2 linked regions of the Endozoicomonas gorgoniicola genome follow. The protein of the gene in region 1 interacts with the protein of each later gene in a pairwise test. Links are inferred from orthologs where the notes say so. Each region holds a gene or a part of one and is shown on either strand. Other genes may lie near its edges. The genes, in order: mrdA and NX722_RS27500.

The links.
Region 2: the proteins of mrdA (region 1) and NX722_RS27500 interact in binary tests that used the Escherichia coli proteins (3 or more experiments, as listed by UniProt). The link is inferred for Endozoicomonas gorgoniicola from one-to-one orthologs.

Annotation. Positions count from the first base shown.
Region 1 is NZ_JAPFCC010000001.1:3,883,415-3,886,703, forward strand. What follows is about bases 255-3,216. They hold mrdA (penicillin-binding protein 2), read right to left. Parts: upstream 2,692-3,216; coding sequence 817-2,691; downstream 255-816. Other genes in these bases: rodA (rod shape-determining protein RodA), read right to left, coding at 255-817; rlmH (23S rRNA (pseudouridine(1915)-N(3))-methyltransferase RlmH), read right to left, coding at 2,767-3,216. Outside these bases: more of rodA, read right to left, coding at 1-254; more of rlmH, read right to left, coding at 3,217-3,234; rsfS (ribosome silencing factor), read right to left, coding at 3,234-3,289. UniProt on the Escherichia coli protein: Catalyzes cross-linking of the peptidoglycan cell wall. Responsible for the determination of the rod shape of the cell. Is probably required for lateral peptidoglycan synthesis and maintenance of the correct diameter during lateral and centripetal growth.
Region 2 is NZ_JAPFCC010000001.1:6,112,852-6,116,318, reverse strand. Bases 147-3,286 are described here. They hold NX722_RS27500 (penicillin-binding protein 1A), read left to right. Parts: upstream 147-526; coding sequence 527-3,046; downstream 3,047-3,286. Other genes in these bases: NX722_RS29040 (putative adhesin), read right to left, coding at 3,153-3,286; NX722_RS27505 (pilus assembly protein PilM), read right to left, coding at 147-225. Outside these bases: more of NX722_RS27505, read right to left, coding at 1-146; more of NX722_RS29040, read right to left, coding at 3,287-3,467. UniProt on the Escherichia coli protein: Cell wall formation. Synthesis of cross-linked peptidoglycan from the lipid intermediates.

The sequences.
Region 1 (3,289 bases):
TATGACTTTCTGGCAGAAAGTCCAGGTGTGACTGGGTTCCCTGCAACCAGCCCTTTCCATAGAGACCACCGGAACCAATGGCGATTTTAGACTGGATTATATTCCAGCCAGCGCCCCAGGGATCACTTTCCGGATTCAGAAAGGTCAGTACCCGCTGTTTCTGGTAATCCCGCATCAGGAACTGCCAGAACACAAACACGGCAGGAATCGCCAGCATAATGGCAGAAAATATCAGCCGCTTGCGTAACCCCGCCAGCAGCAACACAAACGCTCCCGATGACCCGATCAACAGCGAAGTTCCCAGGTCAGGCTGCTTGGCAATCAGGATAACAGGCACACCGATGATGGTCAGAGTGACCGCAATATCCCTGAAGGAAGGCGGCAATGGTCGGTTAGCCAGATAGGCAGCCACCACAATCGGCATGATCAGCTTGATAATTTCAGATGGCTGGAACCGAATAAAAGGCAACTGAATCCAACGCTGCGCCCCTTTTGACTGGATACCCATAAATAACACCGCCAGCAAGAGCACAACACCACCCGCATACATCCAGGGCGAAAACCGCATCAGCATTCTCGGAGATAACTGGGCAATCACCCCCATACCTACAAAGCCAACCAGCATATAGAGAGACTGCCGGATCACCACGCCCATATCCTTGCCGCTGGCACTGTAGAGAATCAACAGCCCGGCACAGCAAAGGATCATCAGCAATCCGACCAGGAGAAAATCAATATGAAATGTCTCTGACCAGCCCCGGGTCTGGGTAAACCCATGATCGTCATTCAGCTGTCGTACAAAATCCTGTTCAGCCATCAGTTTCTCACCTTCGCTTTCAGAGCCTCGTCTACTGACAGTCCATTGGTCAGGGATGGGTTCAATCTGGGTAACAGGTAATGATCCATAATGGTCTTGGCCACATTTGCCGCACCTTTGTCGTTTTCCACAATCACGGAAATAGCAATCTGAGGGTCTTCAATCGGGGCAAAAGCCACAAACAGACTGTGATCACGTTCGAACTCTTTCAGCTGCTCAGCATCGTATTCTTCCCCCTGGGGGATACTCACAACCTGTGCCGTACCTGTCTTGCCTGCAATTCGGTACTTCAGGTCACGACCAATGCGCCAGTGAGCGGTTCCCCGCGGGTTTTTAATGACGTCTTCCATAGAGTCAATAATTAAATCCCAGTCTTCATCACTGACATCCACATCATGCCCCCAATCAGGGCTTTGAATATCGGGCATATCTTCCTTAACCAGCCGGGGCTGCACGTGCTTGCCCCGATTCGCCAGAATCGTGGTGAACTCTGCCAGCTGCAAGGGTGTCGCCAGGTTATAGCCCTGACCAATAATGGCGATGACGGTTTCGCCCGGATACCAGGGCTGTCCATAAACACCCCGCTTCCATTCACGGGATGGCAAAAGCCCCGGACGCTCTTCGCCGATATCAATGCCGGTGCGCCGCCCCAGACCAAACTGGCTGAGAAAGTCATGCATCCGGTCTATCCCCAGTTTTCCAGCCTGGTTGTAGAAAAAGGTATCATTAGAGCGAAAAATGGCCTTGGGTAAATTCACCCAACCGTCACCTCGGCGTTTCCAGTTACGGAAACGATGCTCACTACCCGGCAGCTGAAACCAGCCCTGGTCGTATATACGAGTATTTTTGTCCACTATGCCATTAGCCAGCAGGGCAAGACCTACAACGGGTTTAATGGTTGATGCCGGCGGATACTCACCCAGCGTCGCACGGTTATACAACGGTCGTTCAATGTTTTTATTTAAGCCATTGAAAGTCTCATAATCAATGCCTGTGACAAACAGGTTCGGATCAAACGATGGATTACTAACCATGGCTAAAACCCCACCGGTCTTGGGGTCCATAGCAACAATGGCGCCACGCCGTCCATCCAGGGCTTCAATCGCAACTTTCTGCAACTCCGTATCCAGATACAGCTCAAGGTCTTTGCCCGGCTCCGATGGAACCTGATTCAATACCCGAAGCACCCGGCCACGAGCATTGGTTTCTACCTCCTGATAGCCGGGCTTGCCCAGCAAAATGGATTCGTAATATTTCTCCAGACCAATCTTTCCGGTCACATGAGTACCACTGTAAAGGGCTGGATCAAGGGTTCTGAGTTCCCGGTCATTAATACGACCAACGTAGCCTACCGAGTGAGAAAAAATACAGCCTTCCGGGTAGTACCGAACCAGGTCAGCATCAATTTCAACACCCGGCAACCGGAACTGGTTGACCGCTATTGTGGCGATCTGTTCATCGTTCAGGTTAAATTTCAGGGGAATGGGTTCATAGGGACGGCGGCGTCTTAGCCGCTGGTCAAAGCGGCGTCGTTCATTATCAGTAACCGGTACTAATGTTGATATGTTTTCGATCAGTTGATCAAGATCGCCTGCCCGTTCACGAACAATGGTCAAACTGCGGCTGGAGCGATTCATCGCCAGCAGCTTGCCATGGGTGTCATAAATCAGGCCGCGAACCGGGGGGATGGTTTGTAGCAGAACCCGGTTTTCTTCAGACTGCGTCGACATTTCATCGTAACGCAGCACCTGAAGATAAAATAACCGGGCGATCAGCACAAACACCAAAACAACCATAAAGAACAACGACAGCCAGACGCGGGTTCCGACAATCCGTTGCTCTGCTTTATGATCCTTTAAGGTATTCGCTGGCATTACTTGTTTCCGTGAAGTTATTTCCCTGCAAATGGGAAACAGTGCTTCCTGTCTGGGAGCCAGAAAAGCTCCTGACTATTTATGATAAGGGTGATTTTTTAAAATACTCCAGGCTCGATACACCTGTTCAGCCACCACCACCCGAACCAGTGGGTGAGGCAACGTCAATGGCGATAAAGACCAGCGCAGGTCTGCCTGTGCCATACAGCTCGGATGCAAGCCCTCGGGACCACCTACCAGCAAACTGACATTGCGCCCGGAGTGCATCCAGTCGCCCATTTTGTCGGCAAGCTGCTCAGTACTCCAGGCTTTGCCGTTAATCTCCATGGTCACCACCAGATCACCCCGCCCGACGGCAGCCAGTATCTGGTTGGCTTCTTTTTCTTGCAGACGATTAACGTCTGCGCCTTTGCTGCGGCGGTTGAGAGGAATCTCAACCAGTTCCAGCTTCAGGTCTGCCCCCAGGCGGCGGCTATATTCGGTATAGCCCTCTTCCACCCAGCCCGGCATTTTTGACCCAACCGTAATCAGCCTGATACGCATCAGGCTTCAGCAGCTTCCGCTGTCTGCTCGACACGACCGGTTTCCCACAGACGCT
Region 2 (3,467 bases), 2.2 Mb from region 1 along the record:
TACACCAGAACGGGAATGGGCAACGGCTTTGGCAATGGCTTCACCCACCGCTTCTGTTTCCTGAATATTATTTTCGATGACAGCACCCGGTGCCAGAGGTTGTTCACCAAAGGCTTCAACACGGTACTTATCACCACTGCGGCTGAGTTCAAGAACTTTAACAGACGTCGAACTGATATCGATGCCCAGGACAGAGCTGGATTTATTTTTGAACAGTCCTAACACGGATCTGATCCCTGTTCATTTGTTATAAGGGGTATAGTTTCAATTAAATATCAGTATTTGCTTTTCCGCAATTTCCGAAACATTCAAAGCCTGTTACACGCCATGACCTCACCGGAATGTGACAGCTACGGACACCAACCTCCACAACTACCGGTTAACATCGTCAAAATAATTTCAGGGTAAAGTAAACTTCCCCGTTTTATAGGGCATCAGGGTATTTTACCTTTATAATGCTCCCACAGGATCGGCTCAATGAGCTGAGAAGCTCAGATAAACTGGATGTCCCGGCAGAATGAAGCGAATGGTTAAATTTTTAAAATTCTTACTATGGAGTGGCCTTGCCGGTGGTGGTGGTGTGCTGCTGATCGCAGCCAGTGCCTATCTGTACCTGAGTCCCTCCCTGCCATCCGTTGAAACCCTGCGGGATATTCACCTGCAAACGCCTCTGCGGGTTTATACCCGTGATGAAAAACTGCTGGCCGAGTTCGGCGAAAAGCGCCGGACGCCGGTTCGCATTGAAGAAACTCCTGAGTTTCTGGTTCAGGCGTTTATGGCTGCCGAAGATGACCGGTTCTATTCCCACCCCGGCGTTGACATTGTCGGTCTGATGCGCGCAGCAGTGCAGCTGGTATCTACCGGCAGCATTCAGTCAGGCGGCAGCACCATTACGATGCAGGTGGCGAAAAACTTCTTTTTGAGTCATGAGCGGGTTTTCTCCCGTAAATTCAATGAAATACTGCTGGCATTACAGATCGAGCGAGAACTCAACAAGTCTGAAATCCTTGAACTGTACCTGAATAAAATTTATCTGGGCAACCGTGCCTACGGCGTTGAAGCGGCCGCCCAGGTGTATTATGGCCAGTCTATTAATGAACTGAACCTGGCTCAGCTGGCTATGATCGCCGGTCTGCCAAAAGCACCCTCCCGCTATAATCCGATCAACGACCCTGACAGAGCCCTGATTCGCCGCAACTGGATTCTCGGGCGCATGCTGGACCTTGGCTATATCAACAATAACAACTATCAGACAGCAGTCAGCCAGCCAGTAACTGCCCGCTATCACGGCTCCCGCATTGAACTACAGGCGCCGTATGTAGCAGAAATGGTTCGTCAGGAAATGATTGAAAGGTATGGCCCTGAAGCTTATACCGAAGGATTTCAGGTTTACACGACAGTCGACAGCTCCCTGCAGGAAACCGCAAATCAGGTAGTGGTCGATGGCCTCTTTGCCTACACCGAACGACACGGTTACCGGGGCCCTGTTACCAACCTCAACGAAGCAGACCAAAACCTGGAAATCAATAACAGTGAGATTCAGTCTAACGTTGATGTCTGGAAAGAGGCTCTGAAAAACGCTCGTTCCAATAGAATTCTTATGCCAGCGGTGGTCACTGCCGTTGAAGACAAAACCGCCCATATTCTGCTGCGCAATGACGAGGTTGACGTCATTGATTGGGACAACCTGAGCTGGGCAAAACGTTTCATTAACGTGAATGCTTTTGGTTACGACCCCAAGTCTGCAGGTGACGTGTTAAAAGCCGGAGACCTGATTCTGGTGCGCAAAATGCCGGATGGTCGCTATCGTTTGAGCCAGGATCCTGAAGCTCAGTCATCACTGATATCCATGAACCCAAAGAACGGAGCCATCCTGTCCCTGGTGGGTGGTTTTAACTTCTTCGACAGCATGTATAACCGTTCAACCCAGGCTGTCCGGCAGGCGGGATCGTCATTCAAGCCGTTTGTTTACGCTGCTGCCCTCCATGAAGGTATGACCGCTGCCACCATGATTAACGACGCTCCCATAGTATTTGCTGACAAGGGATTGGAAGGCACCTGGCGTCCAAACAACGACAACATGAAGTTCAATGGTCCAATGCGCCTGCGGGAAGGTCTGTACCGTTCCCGCAATCTGGTCTCCATTCGATTGCTGCGGGAAATCGGCATCAACCGAACCATTAACTTCCTGGAAGGTCTGGGTTTTGAAGACGGCACCATGGAACGAAATCTCAGTCTGGCTCTGGGCAACGTATCCCTGACACCGTTGCAGCTGACGACTGGTTACGCCACCATTGCCAATGGTGGTTATAAAGTCAGCCCCTATCTGATTGACCGCGTTGAGACCATAGATGAAGTGCTGTTCCGGGCTTCGCCTGAAACAGCCTGTCCTGAATGTGAAGACTTGCTGGACAATCCTCAGGAGCAGACTGCAGAACAAACAGAAATGCCTGAAGCTGACTCCGGTTCAGCCATCATCCTTGCCCGGGGTGATCAGGATAACAATGTCGTTGACCTGACCGGCGAACCGGATACACAGCGCATCACACCCGCTGAACAGGTTATGGACCCTCGGGTGAACTACATCATCAACGACATCATGAATGACGTCATCTGGAAAGGTACAGGCCGCCGTGCCCGGGCGCTGAAACGCCATGATATTGGTGGTAAAACCGGTACGACCAACGATAGTAAAGACGCATGGTTTGTCGGTTTTAATCCGGAAGTGCTGACCAGCGTATGGATTGGCATGGACGATTACACGACACTCGGTCGTTGGGAATACGGCGGAAACGCTGCTCTGCCAGTCTGGATTGACTTTATGAAGGTCGCTCTTGATGGCAAACCAGAACAACGCCTGCCACAACCCGACGGCATGGTGTCACTGCGAATTGATCCAAAAACCGGTCGCCTTGCACGACAGGGGGATAAAAACGCTATTTTTGAAATCTTTCGTCAGGAAAAAGCCCCAACTGCCGTGAGTGAAGGTTCTATCCCTTCCCTGAATGATATTGATCAGTCGTTTAAGCCTGAAGATTTGTTCTGATCTTTCTGCTGACCAGGAGCCTTAAATCCGACAGGCTCCTGATTCAGCTGAGCGTTAAAAGCCATGCACGCAACACTTCCCGCCTTCGATGGAATAAAGTCGAAACTCAGTCTAAATCACTGTCTTCTATAATTCGCCAGCGCCCCAGATTGCCATTGAAAACATTGTCTGGAAAATGCTCAGCAGGCTTATGAATTATCCATTCAGACTCCGGTACACTCTCATACCAGATAGGGGAGCGACAGAATAAGCAATGTACTCTCGGATAAAAGTGGTTTTGCAACCTCATTTGCAACAGAAGGGCTTCCAGTGATGTAGTTGTCCTGGGCATAAGGACATCAAACAGCCACGTTGGATTCTTTTTTCGTAGATCAGACCGATGTCGTCTTATTTTGTGTGTTAAAAATTCGTCCGAATAAAA